DNA from 2 places in the Aceticella sp. 75b-Ac genome. Region 1 is predicted to be linked to the other one. Evidence: a T-box and tRNA genes for the amino acid it is inferred to sense, from the RefSeq annotation. Region 1 holds a T-box; the other holds one or more tRNA genes.
The links. A T-box is a leader RNA that pairs with one kind of tRNA and senses whether it is charged. The one in region 1 lies ahead of pheS (phenylalanine--tRNA ligase subunit alpha), so its partner is inferred to be a tRNA-Phe.
Positions count from the first base shown of each region.

Region 2: it has a tRNA-Phe gene. The T-box ahead of pheS (phenylalanine--tRNA ligase subunit alpha) is inferred to sense a tRNA for this amino acid. The anticodon was not compared.

Region 1 is NZ_CM190971.1:1,114,330-1,121,624, forward strand. Features, by position in the region: gene AC0LWJ_RS05935 (cell division protein ZapA) at 1-264, opposite strand, end outside; gene pheT (phenylalanine--tRNA ligase subunit beta) at 373-2,757, opposite strand; gene pheS (phenylalanine--tRNA ligase subunit alpha) at 2,772-3,791, opposite strand; T-box leader at 3,835-4,050, opposite strand; gene AC0LWJ_RS05950 (TrmH family RNA methyltransferase) at 4,118-4,888, opposite strand; gene rplT (50S ribosomal protein L20) at 4,950-5,309, opposite strand; gene rpmI (50S ribosomal protein L35) at 5,332-5,529, opposite strand; gene infC (translation initiation factor IF-3) at 5,548-6,060, opposite strand; ribosomal protein L20 leader region at 6,083-6,204, opposite strand; gene AC0LWJ_RS05970 (glycosyltransferase family 4 protein) at 6,279-7,289, opposite strand.
Region 2 is NZ_CM190971.1:873,395-880,689, forward strand. Features, by position in the region: gene AC0LWJ_RS04640 (MFS transporter) at 1-149, shown strand, start outside; gene AC0LWJ_RS04645 (hypothetical protein) at 133-453, opposite strand; gene AC0LWJ_RS04650 (hypothetical protein) at 472-606, opposite strand; gene AC0LWJ_RS04655 (DUF6391 domain-containing protein) at 712-1,356, opposite strand; gene AC0LWJ_RS04660 (SdpI family protein) at 1,483-2,145, opposite strand; gene AC0LWJ_RS04665 (hypothetical protein) at 2,178-2,384, opposite strand; gene AC0LWJ_RS04670 (hypothetical protein) at 2,381-2,515, opposite strand; tRNA gene AC0LWJ_RS04675 (tRNA-Cys) at 2,705-2,778, opposite strand; tRNA gene AC0LWJ_RS04680 (tRNA-Gly) at 2,787-2,862, opposite strand; tRNA gene AC0LWJ_RS04685 (tRNA-Phe) at 2,876-2,951, opposite strand; tRNA gene AC0LWJ_RS04690 (tRNA-Asp) at 2,958-3,034, opposite strand; tRNA gene AC0LWJ_RS04695 (tRNA-Val) at 3,036-3,111, opposite strand; gene AC0LWJ_RS04700 (cold-shock protein) at 3,329-3,532, opposite strand; gene AC0LWJ_RS04705 (NifU family protein) at 3,832-4,053, opposite strand; gene AC0LWJ_RS04710 (TPM domain-containing protein) at 4,214-4,960, opposite strand; gene AC0LWJ_RS04715 (LemA family protein) at 5,007-5,576, opposite strand; gene AC0LWJ_RS04720 (prolipoprotein diacylglyceryl transferase) at 5,652-6,425, opposite strand; gene AC0LWJ_RS04725 (1-phosphofructokinase family hexose kinase) at 6,549-7,295, opposite strand, start outside.

The DNA of each region.
Region 1 (7,295 bases):
TTTTTTATTTAATTCCGAATTTAATATAAGAATTTGTTTTTTCAGGGCATTATTTTCCTCTCTCGATATAAATAATTCATCGGCAACATTTAAGGCTGTCAGCACAAGCTGCGTATGCAATGAAATACCACGATAGTTATTTGAAATCTCTTTAATTATAGTATTGACATATTCGGTAAGCTTTAATATATAATCCTCAGGATAATCTGATTTGAGTATGTAATCATTTCCATTAATATTGACGGTTACTTTATTTATTCCCAATAAAAACATCTCCTTAATAAATTGTTACTTTATTAAATTCTACATTTATTCATAATCTCCTTCTTTTCAACATAATTTAAGACAAAAAAGACCATAAATCGGTCTTTTTTATCTTAATTCAGCATGGAATTTCCTTTTCAGCTCTTCAACAATTTTATCATGTACCTTGTTTACTTCTGCATCTGTAAGGGTTTTTTCATATGACCTGTACCAGATTGAAAATGCAATACTCTTTTTATCTTCTGGTATATTTTCACCTGTGTATACATCAAAAAGCCTGACATCGTCTATGATTTTCCCACCAATTCTCCTAATGGTTTCCTCTATATCATACGCGAATATTTCCTTATCCAGCAATATCGAAATATCCCGTTCTACTGCAGGATATTTCGGCAACGGAGAGTATTTTTTATTCATATCTGCCATATCAATTATTGTATCAATTTTTAATTCCCCGGCATATACCTCTGATTGAATATCATAACTTTCGATAATATCCGGATGTAGTTGACCGATTACCCCAACTTTTTCATTATTTACAATGATATCTGCAGACCTGCCGGGATGATACAGTTGATTTTCACTTCTCCTATATTTTACATTTCTTATATTCATCTTGTCAAACAATGCTTCTATAATACCTTTAATCGAATAATAATTAATATCCTTTCCATACATACCGATAACAGCCATTTTTATTTCCGTGGGTAATTCTTTAAGAGGCAACTCCTTTGGTATAAATACCTTTGACAACTCGAATACACCAAAATCACTGACTTTACGACTGTAATTAGTATATGCAACATTAAGCATAGATGGAAGCATTGTGGTTCTCATAAATCCCTGGTCTTCTCCAAGCGGATTCATAATCTTTACAGCCTTTCTTAAATTGCTGTCACTTGCTAAATTAAGCCTGTCTAAATCTTTTGTTCCCATAAATGATGTTGTTGTAATCTCATTTAAACCTGAAGCTAAAAATATATTTTTTACTTTTTCTTCTAACTGCTGCTTTAATGTCCTTATACCAATTGTTACATTTGTACCCATTAAAAGTGTGCTTTCTATATTATTGTATCCATATAATCTCCCAACCTCTTCGGCAATATCTGCTTCTCCTTCAACATCTCTTCTAAAGGCTGGTATAGTAACTTTCAACAAATCTTCATTAATCTTAACTTCAAAGTCAAGTAGTTTTAATAAATTGCACATTTCTTCAGTTGTTAATTTTGTGCCAAGCAGATTGTTTATCCTACATGGTCTTACATTAATTGTTGATTTTTTTACAGGCTCAGGATATATATCAACCAAACTCTTCAGTATTATTCCACCGCTTAATTCAGCCATAAGATGAGCAGCTCTGTTACATGCGAATACGGTTATTTCCGGATCTAAGCCTTTTTCAAATCGTGAGGAAGCTTCACTTCTTAATCCAAGTTTTTTTGAAGTATATCTTATATTACTACCTTTAAAATTAGCACTTTCTATAAGTATGTTGATGGTTTCATCAGATATTTCCGTATTTTGTCCTCCCATGACTCCCGCAAGTCCGATGGATTTTTCTTCATCCGCTATAACCAACATTGAGTTATTAAGTACCCTTTCTTTCCCATCAAGTGTTATAAGCCTTTCTCCATCTACCCCTCTTCTTACTAAGATGTGCCTATTTTTAACTTTATCAAGGTCAAATGCATGAAGTGGCTGACCTAATTCCAGCATAACATAGTTAGTTATATCGACAACATTATTAATAGGTCTAATACCGGATTTTAAAAGCCGCATCTGCATCCATAAGGGCGACGGACCTATTTTTACATTTTTGATAACCCTTGCAACATAGCGGAAACATAAGTCTTTATCTTCTATTGTTACATTAGCCGGATTCTCTTCATCAGCTTCGGTTATGCTTATATCCGGCACATTATAATTTTTTCTGTATATTGCAGCCGTTTCTCTTGCAATACCTAAAATAGATAGACAATCTGGTCTATTTGGCGTTATCTCAAATTCTATAACATCATCATTTATCCTCAGGGCTTCTTTTATATCCTGTCCAAGAGGCAACTCCGGTAGGATAAAAATCCCGTTTTTTTGATATTCAGGGAGAAGTGCTTCATTAAGTCCAAGTTCTCTTGCAGAACACATCATACCATTTGATTCAATACCTCTTAATTTCCCTTTTTTTATTTTTACACCTCCGGCAAGTGTTGACCCATGTAATGCAACAGGTATATAATCACCCTCTTTTATATTTTGAGCGCCCGTAACTATCTGTAATTTTTCATTCCCAACATCTACAATCCCAATCTGCAATTTATCTGCATTTGGATGTTTTTTAAGAGACATAATTCTTCCAACAACAACATTTTTTATCTGAGAACCATAATTCGTAATGGTTTCAACCTTTGACCCCGACATTATAAGGTCATCTGCAAGTTTTTCTGTATCTACATCTATATCTACATATTCTTTAAGCCAATCTACGGAAACTAACATTAATTTTCCTCCTTCTAAAATTGTTTTGTAAATCTTAAATCATTTTCATACAAAAGTCTTAAATCATCAATTCCATATCTCAACATTGTTATTCTGTCGAGCCCTAAACCAAAGGCAAATCCCGTATATTCCTCCGGATCAATTCCTGACATTTTTAGAACATTTGGATGAACCATACCTGAACCGAGTATCTCAATCCAACCAGAATATCCACATACCCTGCAGCCTTTTCCACCGCATACAAAACAGCTTACATCCATTTCAGCGCTTGGTTCTGTAAAGGGAAAATAATGTGGCCTGAATTTGGTCTTGGTTTCATCACCAAATAATTTACGTGCAAATAAATTAAGAACTCCCTTCAAATCCCCCATTGTTATGCCTTTATCAACCGCAAGCCCCTCTATCTGATTAAAGACGGGTGAATGTGTGGCATCTATTTCATCTGACCTGTATACCCTTCCGGGTGATATAATCCTTATAGGAGGTTTGGTTTTTTCCATAGTTCTTACCTGTACCGGTGATGTCTGGGTCCTTAAAAGAATATTTGGTGTTATATAAAATGTATCCTGCAAATCCCTTGCCGGATGATCTGATGGGGTATTTAAAGCTTCAAAATTATAGTAATCCAGTTCTATTTCAGGACCTTCTACAATTGAGAATCCAAGTCCTAAGAATATTTCTTCAATTTCATCAAGAACCTTTGTCATCGGATGTTTGGAGCCAATTTTTACCTTGTCTCCCGGCAATGTTATATCAATGTACTGACTTTTAATGGTTTTTTCCTTTTCTTTTTCAATAAGTTTATTTTTAAAAGATGCTAATATGTTTTCTATCTCAACCCTGATTTCATTTGCAAGCTGACCAATTACAGGTCTTTCCTCCGGAGACAATTCCCCCATGCTCCTTAATATTTTTGTGAGTTCACCTTTTTTACCAAGGTATTTAATCCTTAAATCTTCTAAATCCGCTGTGTTATCTGCGGCAAGTATTTCATTTTTTGCCGTTTCTAAAATCTTAGTTAATCTCTTCTTCACTGTATTACACTCCTTTTTTAATCAAATAAAAAAATCCCTCGTCACAAAGGACAAAGAATTTGATTCCCGCGGTACCACCCCTATTAGCACAAAGTGCTCACTCATTTTCAATAACGGATATACCGGCAATGCCTACTATCAGTTCAGCACGCAGCTCCAGAGGGAACTTCCATTATCTTTATTACAGTAATGCTCTCAATCAACGACATTACATCCCTGTGTAATCCGATAATGTACTTTACTCCTTCATAGCATTTAACCCGGAACATTTCCTTTAAGAGTATGTTCCATATCTTCTTATTTTCCAGTATTATAACACTTGAATATTATTTAATCAATCTCTGCCTTTGTGATTCATAAAGGCAAATTGAAGCAGTTATTGATACATTTAAAGACTCAGCATTACCTGTCATTGGTATTTTAAACTTCCCGTCAATATACCTATTCAGCATAGGATTTACACCCTTTGCCTCATTTCCAAATATAAATGCTGCATTGTTAGAAATTTTAAAATCGAAAATATATTGATCAGCCTTTAAATCTGTTGAATATATTTTAATACAAGATTTCTTGAGTCTATTCATTAGTTCATCAATATCAACAATATTTACTACCGGAATATGAAATATAGAACCCATTGCAGAACGTATAACCTTCGGATTATATATATCAACTGAATTATTTATTGTAAAGACTGCTCTAACCTTAAATGCATCCGCTGTTCTGATTATAGTACCGAGATTTCCGGGGTTCTGTACTTTATCGGCAATAATATATATACTGTTTTTACCTATTATCGTATTCAATTCATATCTGGGAATTCTAACAATTGCCATAATATTTTGCGGTGTAACAGTATCAGATATTTTTTTAAAAAGATTATCGGGTACTTTAATTATTCTGTTAAGGTCAAAGTCTATATTATTATTATAATTTTCTGAAATTATAATATATCTTATAGAAAATTTGCTTTTTAACACCTCGTTAACATTGTTTCTGCCTTCAACAAAAAACAAACCACTTTCATATCTATCTTTTTTATTGTTAAGCTTTTTTATTTTTTTTATCAATTCATTTTTATCACTTGTTATTATCATAATATTTCACTTTCTCAAATAATTATATTTTCAAACCCGGAGCACATACCGGGTTTGAAAATTATGCGTTTAACTGCTGTTTAGCTATATCAACCAACTCAGAAAATGCTTTTCCATCACTTATAGCCATTTCTGAAAGCATCTTTCTATTTATCTCAATATTTGCCTTTTTTAAACCGTTAATAAACCTACTGTAAGATATGCCATTTGCCCTTGCTGCAGCATTAATCCTAGCAATCCATAATTTTCTAAAATCCCTCTTCCTTAATTTTCTACCGATATATGCATAATTAAGCGACTTCATCACTGCTTGATTAGCTACTCTAAAAAGCTTGCTTTTTGCTCCATAATAACCTTTTGCAAGTCTTAATATCTTCTTATGTCTTTTTCTTGTGACTTTTCCTGATTTAACTCTTGACATTTCTATAACCTCCTAAGATTTTTTATGCATATGGAATTAAACGTTTGATATTCTTTGCATCCGCAGCTTTAAAATACGCTATTTTTCTAAGATTTCTCTTGGTCTTCCTTGTCTTTTTTGTTAGAATATGTCTTCGAAATGCTTTTGCTCTTTTCACCTTACCACTTTTAGTTAATGAAAATCTTTTTGCAGCTCCTTTATGTGTCTTCATTTTTGGCATTTTTATTATCCTCCTCAATTAAACGTTTTTCGGTGTTAATATCATCATCATACTTCTGCCTTCCATTCCGGGCGTTTTCTCAACAACACCATATTCACTGATTTCTGTAGCAAATCTATTTAAAAGTTCTTCGGCTATTTTGGTGTGAGATGCTTCTCTACCTCTAAATCTTATAGTAACCTTAACCTTGTCACCGTCTTTTAAAAATTTAATTGCGCTTTTTAACTTTACTCCAAAATCATGATCCTCAATAGCAGGTGTCATCCTTATTTCTTTAATATTAATAACCCTTTGTTTCTTTTTAGATTCCTTTTCCTTTTTGCTTTGTTCGTACCTAAATTTACCAAAGTCCATCAATTTGCATACCGGCGGATTCGCCTGTGGGGCAATTTTCACCAAATCCGTATGCCTTTCCAAGGCTAATTTATAAGCCTCTTTCGCAGATAATATTCCCAATTGGTTGCCATCCTCATCAATAAGACGAACCTCTCTGTCTCTTATCTCTTCATTAACCTGCAGTTCCTTGTTAATAAATACGCACCTCCTAAAATTTTTGACAAAATAAAAGCGGGTATAACCCCGCCTCATAAATCATAAGTACAAAAAATAAACCTTTTGACTAACCCGACACCCCCGTAGGTGAAAGGTGAGAAGCGGGTGCTTCTACTTTTCCTTGTTTATTTTAACATATGCTTTTTGAATAGTCAATACTCAATTTTTAAATTTTTACGGTTTGTTTTAAGGAATTACTATAACATTTTTAATATCTTTTTATAAATTTTGATATATTCTTTCACCATTTTTTCCTGGGTAAACCTATATTCTACCGTTTTACGGCAATCTTCCCGAGAAATATTCTTGACATCTTTAATCCTTTCAACCATTTCCTCTATACTTGATACAATAAACCCATTGATGCCATTTTGAATGATCTCAGGCATAGAACCCCTGTTAAATGCAATGACAGGTGTTCCGCAAGCCATTGCTTCAACAACACTAAGCCCAAAAGGCTCATTGAAATTAATCGGGTGTAACAATGCATATGCATTGCTTAACACCTTATTCCTTTCTTCAGGACCTACCGATCCAATATAGCAGATATCATCATTTAAATATGGCTCTACATATTCTTCAAAATACAGCTTATCCTGAATAATACCGGCAATTATTAATTTCATCTTTGCCATTTTAGCAACCTGTATTGCTTCCTTAGTTCCTTTGTCGTTGTGTATCCTTCCAAAATAAAGCAGATAGTTGCCACAATCTTTTTTTAATGTAAAATTTTCTATATCTATACCATGATATACAGTGCCTATATAATCAAGTTCGCTATTTCTATCAGCATTACTGATTGAAACATAATATGTATTTTTATTATATTTTTTGAAAACAGGAAGGATTCTATGTGAAGAAAATCCGTGTATTGTTGTTACCATTGGAGTTTTTATCAATCTACTGTAAGTCAAAGGTAAAAAATCATAATTATTGTGTATTATATCATATTCATTTGCATGTTCCATTACTTCAGATATATGCAATGCTTCCCAAACCTTTGCGTCTACATCTTTATTTTCTTCATAAGGTACTTTGCATACACTTCTAAGCTTAGCAGTGGTTATAGAATCACCCGTTGCATAAAGTGTTACATCAATATTTTCCTTAACAAGCCCTTCTGTTATTAATGAAACAACTCTTTCCCAAGGTCCATAATGACGTGGCGGTGTTCTCCATGCAATTGGTGAAATTATCGCAACCTTCATATCAAA
Region 2 (7,295 bases), 240 kb from region 1:
GACTTGGCGGTGTAGTTTTTGGACTTTTGTATTCCAAATTTTACTGGCATGGTGTTATAGTCGGTGTTATAATAATGTTTTTACTTATATCGCTTTTGTCAAAAATAATGAGGGATTTTGTAAATAAAAATATCATTCGGAATTTTTAATCAAGAATTTCATCATATCATCAAAGGATATGACATTTGCATTTTTAAGTATTTCTCCTATATCGGTTTTTTGCTTTAAAGACCCCATCAAAACTATTTGTACGCATTGGTTTCTATCAACAATAACAGATTCCGGCGTCAATACACCTAATAATAACCCTAAAATAACAAGCAGTCCTGATGGGGTTATTTCTATAATTTCATCTGATGATTTCTTTTCTTTGTCATCTTCAAGTATATTTTTCTTTAATCCTTGTAAAACACCATATAATTTATTTAAACGCAAATCTATATTATCCTCCATTAAAATCCCTCCTCCACTCTACTGATTACGAGGTATAGGTATAACTATTGGAATACAGGGTTTTTCAGGAGGCAATGCAAGTCCTGACATAAATCGCAATATTAAAAGCAATGTAATAACTGCTAAAATAATAATTTTATAATCTTCAGACATGACTGTTTCACTCCCTACGGAAAAATTAATTCTACCCTCCCTTCTATTATATTAATATGTAACAAAATAGAGATTGTACTTTAATACTTTTCTTATATTTCAGTATTAAAAAATCCTGTATCCTGAATTAGCATAACTTGTTCTTATAAAGTAAGTCCTGCTTGGGTTAATCATTATCTCAAAGGGTGATTCATGCTGACTGGGTTTGGTGGATATATCCAATATCTCCATTTCCTTAACATCAGGATGTGTGGTGAAAAATTTTTGAAGAATCAAACCAAAGGGTTTTGCAATAACAGCTGCCAATAAAAATACCGCAATGATATTCAATATATTAAAATGTTGGTAAAATAACAGGATTAAAATAAACGCCAAGGAAAATAAAAAATTTGCAGCTGCTATAGACGTCCCGCATCTTTTATGAATCGCTAAATTTTTCTCCCCTTGTTTCATCCTGTTTAGCCCTTCGTGTGCAGCATCTACAATCACTTGAGGATTTGGAAGGTCTGGACCTGACAAGGTAAAACCATTCGAATAAGATAATCCGCCGATCCTCAAATTTCTTCCGAATCTTTCCTCTAATACATTTATTGTGGCATGTTCAAGACTGTGATTTTTCCTTACCCTTTTATCTGTTGCAATTTTTATTATTTGCCAAGGAATTGTTATTATATTATAAAAGGAATTAAAAATTAAAAGATACGGCAATAAAAATATCATTCCAATAACAAAAAATATAAAAAATGGCATTATTAAATAAGGAAATAAAATAAAGAGTATTATTAATAATAATATAATTGGCATAATATCACCCTTTTCAATCTTTTTATTTTGTCTCAGGCAAGGTGATAGGCACCTTGCCTGACAGCACACCCGCTATTTACCTTTATTCTTGAAAATTATATAAGAATATAGAACCGGTACTATAACAGCAATAATTAACAGCACAAACATCAAAACAGCCGCCCATGTAGCGTTGAAAAAAGAAGCAAATAAAGCGATAATACCTGTAATAAGCCATAGTTTTCCGCCCATCCGATGCGTCTTGTCCCATACCTCTTCATCTGATAACGTCCATGGGGTTCTTATGCCTACAAAATAATTGTGGCGAAGTCTGCCCATTACACTTCCAAATGCAATCAATATAATAGGAATAATAAGACTGCCGATTCTATTCATATCAATATTATACCCTAAAGCAAAAGATATAGCAGCAAAGTATAATGCTGATAAAATAATTACCAAAACTGCCCTTATCATCCTATATGCCCCAATAAACTTGATATAATTGACTTTTTTAGGGTCTATTTTAGGTGTATATAACATTGCAAAATATATTATAGTAATGATAGAAGGAAGAAAAAATATATCCTGTTTGCAGCCGAAACTATCGACTTGCCCAGAAATATTCCAATGCATTGGGATTTTGTCTGGTAAACGGTGGAAAACAGTAAATGTGAAAATCCATATCAATATGATAATCCCAATTAACCACCAATCTTTTTTGATTTCGTATTTCACATTATAGTTTTCATTCATAACATTCATACCCCTTCCTATTACACCAAACTTCAAAATGGCAAAAATTTTTTTAATAGTTTAAATAAACTTACGCTTGTTTTATTGTAAATTATGTTATAAACTGCCTTTTTAGGATTTGTCAGCCATCCATATCCTCTTGGGGCTTTTATGCCAAGATTATGCCTTACAAATCTTTTCAAGCTTGTTCTTGCTGCTATGCTTTTTTTAAAACTCGGTTTTCTTATACCATATTTCATTCATAAAACTCCTCTCTAAATCTTCTCTCTCTAAGTATAAAATAATATAAGTTATTTTCAAGCGTTTTTGATAATTTTCCCTTCCTTATTTCACCGTATATATTGATAATGTATCTTGCCGTTATTGTCAATTTGATAAGGCATGTTTTCTTTTTTAAGAATATCTATTTCTATACAAAAGAAACAAAACATGACAATTTAGGTACGTCCCTAAATGTCAAAATACCATCATACTTATTTTGCAGCATTAAGGGTGGGCTACTTATACTTGTCCTAAAAAAAATAAAAGCCCCGAAAGGCTTGATTTTGCAGTATTTTTATGGAGGCGGCACCCAGATTTGAACTGGGGGTAAAGGTTTTGCAGACCTCTGCCTTACCACTTGGCTATGCCGCCATAATAAATGGAGCGGACAACGAGACTCGAACTCGCGACCCTCACCTTGGCAAGGTGATGCTCTACCAACTGAGCTATGTCCGCAAAAAAATATTGATGGTGCCTCGAAGTGGAATCGAACCACTGACACAGGGATTTTCAGTCCCTTGCTCTACCGACTGAGCTATCGAGGCATATTATGGCGACCCAAAAGGGGCTCGAACCCTCGACCTCCAGCGTGACAGGCTGGCGCTCTAACCAACTGAGCTATTGGGCCATGGTGGTCGCAATAGGGCTCGAACCTATGACCCCCTGCTTGTAAGGCAGGTGCTCTCCCAGCTGAGCTATACGACCATGTCTTGCGACAAATAATAGTATACATAAAAATGTTGCTTTCGTCAATACATTTTTAAAAAAATTTTTCACGCTAATCCTTAAATAAATTAAAATACCGCACAAAAACTAAATCAACCTTAAAAATCCTCACTTATGCTATAAGGTTTTCGAAAAATAAAGATGCTGCAAAAAAATATGAAACCCTAACATAGTCTGTTAGGGTAAGTTTACTTATTTATGAAACTCTTTTAACATTTGCTGCCTGCGGACCTTTTGCAGCCTCAACGATTTCAAATTCTACCTCCTGACCTTCCTCTAATGTCTTAAATCCATCTTGTTCAATAGCTGAATAATGTACAAATACGTCTGTACCATCTTCTCTTTCTAAAAAACCATAACCTTTTTCAGCATTGAACCATTTTACTTTACCTCTTACCATTTATATCTTCCTCCAAACATGATATATAATTTACTTCTTTATAATAGCACTCATTTTATCTGTTGTCAAATTTTTTATCAAATAATTCTTAATTTGATTATTTTTAAACAATTCAAGCATCTTAGCAGCCTCAAGCTTTAATTTACCTTTTATTTAACCGTCTTTTTTATCATATAAAGCACACATAAATTTAATTTTTAATGTCATTAAATATTTTATCTTAATTTTAATATTTAATACTATAAAATCATAGAAATTAATTTCTTTCATTTATAAAAAATAAGATAGGAATTCCTATCTTATATTGAAATTACTTCCTTTATTCCAGGTATTTCTTCTTTCAATGCTTTTTCTATGCCTTCTTTTAGTGTTATCATTGCAAACGGACAACCTCCGCATGCACCTTTTAATTTGACGCTGACAACGCCATCAGAAGTTACATCTACGAGTTCAACATCGCCTCCATCTGCTTGTAATGAAGGTCTTAAACGATTAATAATTTTTTCTACTTCTTCTTTCATAATGTTACCTGATTTTTAAAATATTTGGCATTAATATTATCCAATATTATAAAACAGGCTTTTCACCTCCTATATAATCTTTTGTCTTTTGATAGTTATTATATCACATAAATTAATATAATAAAACATCCTGTACAAAATAAATCAAAATTTTTTTATTTTAACGACTGGCTCCGCCTCCACCGGCTGAGCCGCCTCCAAAGCCGCCGCCACTTCCGCCGAAACCTCCGAAGCCGCCGCCTCCACCGAAACCTCCAAAGCCGCCACCACCGGTCCACCAGAAACGGCCCTTTCTACCTCCGCCAAATATACTAAGTAAAATAATAAGTAAAATAATTGTACCAATAATATTCTTTGAATTACTATTTGTTTCAGTTGTTTTAACCGCATAATTATCTGTGTTAAATTCATTAATATTTATATTGTATTCCTTGGCTACCTTTGCTGAAATTGCTTTATAACCATTTAAAATCCCTTCAGAATAATTTTTTTTATCCCATGAGGGTAATACATAATCATCTAATATACTGCCGGCTACGGAATCCGGTATTGCCCCTTCAAGACCATAGCCCACCTCTATTCTAACTTTACCGCTTTTACCTTCTAAAAGTCTTTTTTTATCGACTAATAATAAAACTCCATTATTTTTATCCTTCTGTCCTATGCCCCAGTTTCTAAAAAGTTGTAATGCATAGTCCTCTATAGGGTATTCTCCTATATCATTTACTGTAACCACAACAACTTGCGCACCGCTGGCGCTTTCAATTGCATTGCCTATTTTTTTAATTTGTGCTGAGTCATCAGGATTTATAAGACCTGCATAATCATAAACATAGTTTTTTGAAGAAGGTTTAGGAGGTATATTAGGCGCTGAATAGACGACCTGAAGAAACATTAAAAACAACATAACAACTAAAAATAATCTTTTAGTTTTAAGCAAATTTTAACCTCCTTTATTTGGAAAAGTCTACTTTTGGCACCTCTTTTGCATTCTCCTGTGCTTTAAAATATTGTTTTTCGTTGAATCCAAACATTCTTGCAATTATTACCGTCGGAAACTGTCTAATACTTGTATTGTACTGTTGTACAGCATTATTGTAATCCATCCTTGCAACTGCAATTCTATTTTCTGTTCCAGCAAGTTCATCGCTTAACTGTCTGAAATTCTGATCTGCCTTTAATGTTGGATAATTTTCAGAAATCGCCAACAATCTTCCAAGGGCTGTACCCAGTTGGTCGTTTGCATTTGCTTTTTCTTGAACAGTATTTGCTGACAATAATTTTTCTCTTGCTTTATTTACACTATCAAAAACAGCTTCTTCATGTTTTGCATATCCTTTTACGGTCTCAACAAGATTAGGTATCAAATCTGCTCTTCTTTGCAATTGATTATCTATCTGACTCCATTTGCTGTTTACATCCTCCTGTTGTTTGACAAGTGAATTGTAACTTCCAAAAAACATCCCTGCAAATATTACAATAACAGCTATTATTGCAATTAATATTATTGCTGATTTTTTCACATTGAATTCCCCTTTCAAATATTACTATCTGTTAAATATTATATAATATTAAACACCTTATTACAATTAAGCTGTTTAATTAATTTTTTTGTTTTCAGGGTCATTTAGAACACGTTTCATCATCCAAAATGAAAGTATAAGAATAAATGGCGTTACTATTTGTGTTAAGGTAAAAAATCCAATTCCCCAATTTTTATTAAGATATACAGGAATAAATAATGGGTTATCCCTGACTGTTTCTTCAATTAAACCTCTCATTAATTGATAATAAAATATAAATGACCAGAATTGGTATCCGTAAGGCATATGCTTTCGTTCAATATAGAAATATCTTACAAGCAAAATTATCCCCATTGTTACACCTACCAATTGCGCCGGCCATCTTCCAAAAGCAAAACTTGTATATCTTCCAAGAACCTCTTGATTAAAAATATTACCAATTCTCACCAGCATATTTCCTATTGCAAGACCAATGACAGCATAATCTGCAAGTGGATTCATCCGGACACCTTTTTTGCGGCAATAATATAATCCGGATAAAAATCCGCCCAGTATACCGCCATGCCATGAGAGTCCTCCTTGATAAATTTTCAATATTTGCACAGGGTCTTTAATAAACCAATCAGGAGAATTTGTAAGAACATACATTAACCTTGCACCTATAACACCAAATATAACAACAATCGCTAATAGATTCATAAGAAAATCTTCATTATAATCTAATTCACGCGCCTTAATATACATATAATATGCACCGGCTGCAATAGATAAAGCCATAAAGATTCCATACCAGTGTACTGCAAAAGGACCTATTTTAAATGCATAAGGACTAATTAATGGTATATACATAGTCAACCTCCATTTGTTATTTGCATAAGATGCTTATTTGATTATATTAGTATTGTGAGATTTAGTCAATCACATCGTATTATGTTTTATAATTTTATAGGCAACTTATGCGGCATTTTTAATTCAAGAAATCCTCTCGATAACTACTTCTTTTAAAAGTTTTTTGACATCTTTTTTCTTGCATAGGGTTGTCCCTTCATTCATAACTGATGCTGAACCGCACGCCATAGCAAGTTTTAACGCATCTTCAATTGAATTATCCCTTTTATGAACAAAGCCTGCAAGAAAAGAATCTCCTGCTCCTACACTGCTTTTAACTTCAACTTCTATTGGCTCCATTTTGTACAACTTTTTATCTGCATATGCAATGGCTCCATCCTTTCCAAGTGTAACAAGAACATCGGTTATACCGTATTTTTTGCTTATCTCTTTTACAGCCTCACCAACCTCATCTTTTTTCAAATCTTTACCTGTTAATCGTGAAAGTTCATAAATATTCGGCTTTATTCCAAATGGGCTTGCTTTAACAGCCTCCTTAAGATTTTCACTATCAGTATCAACATAAACTCGCAATCCCATATCCTTACAAAGTTTTACAATTTCAAAATATGCTGATGGTAAAAGCCCTTCAGGTAAACTGCCGGATGCAATAAGGGTATCCCCACTTCTCGGAACAGCCTTTATCATATCCATAATAAGTTCATATTCAAAACGTGTAAGTGAAGCACCCGGTAAACTCATCCTGTATTGACCTTTTAGACTTTGTACTATAATGTTCATTCTTGTTTCTTTCTTTATCCTTACAGCTGAGTAAAGCACCCTTTCATTATCAAGCAAAAACTCGATTTTAATTCCATTATCGCCTCCCAG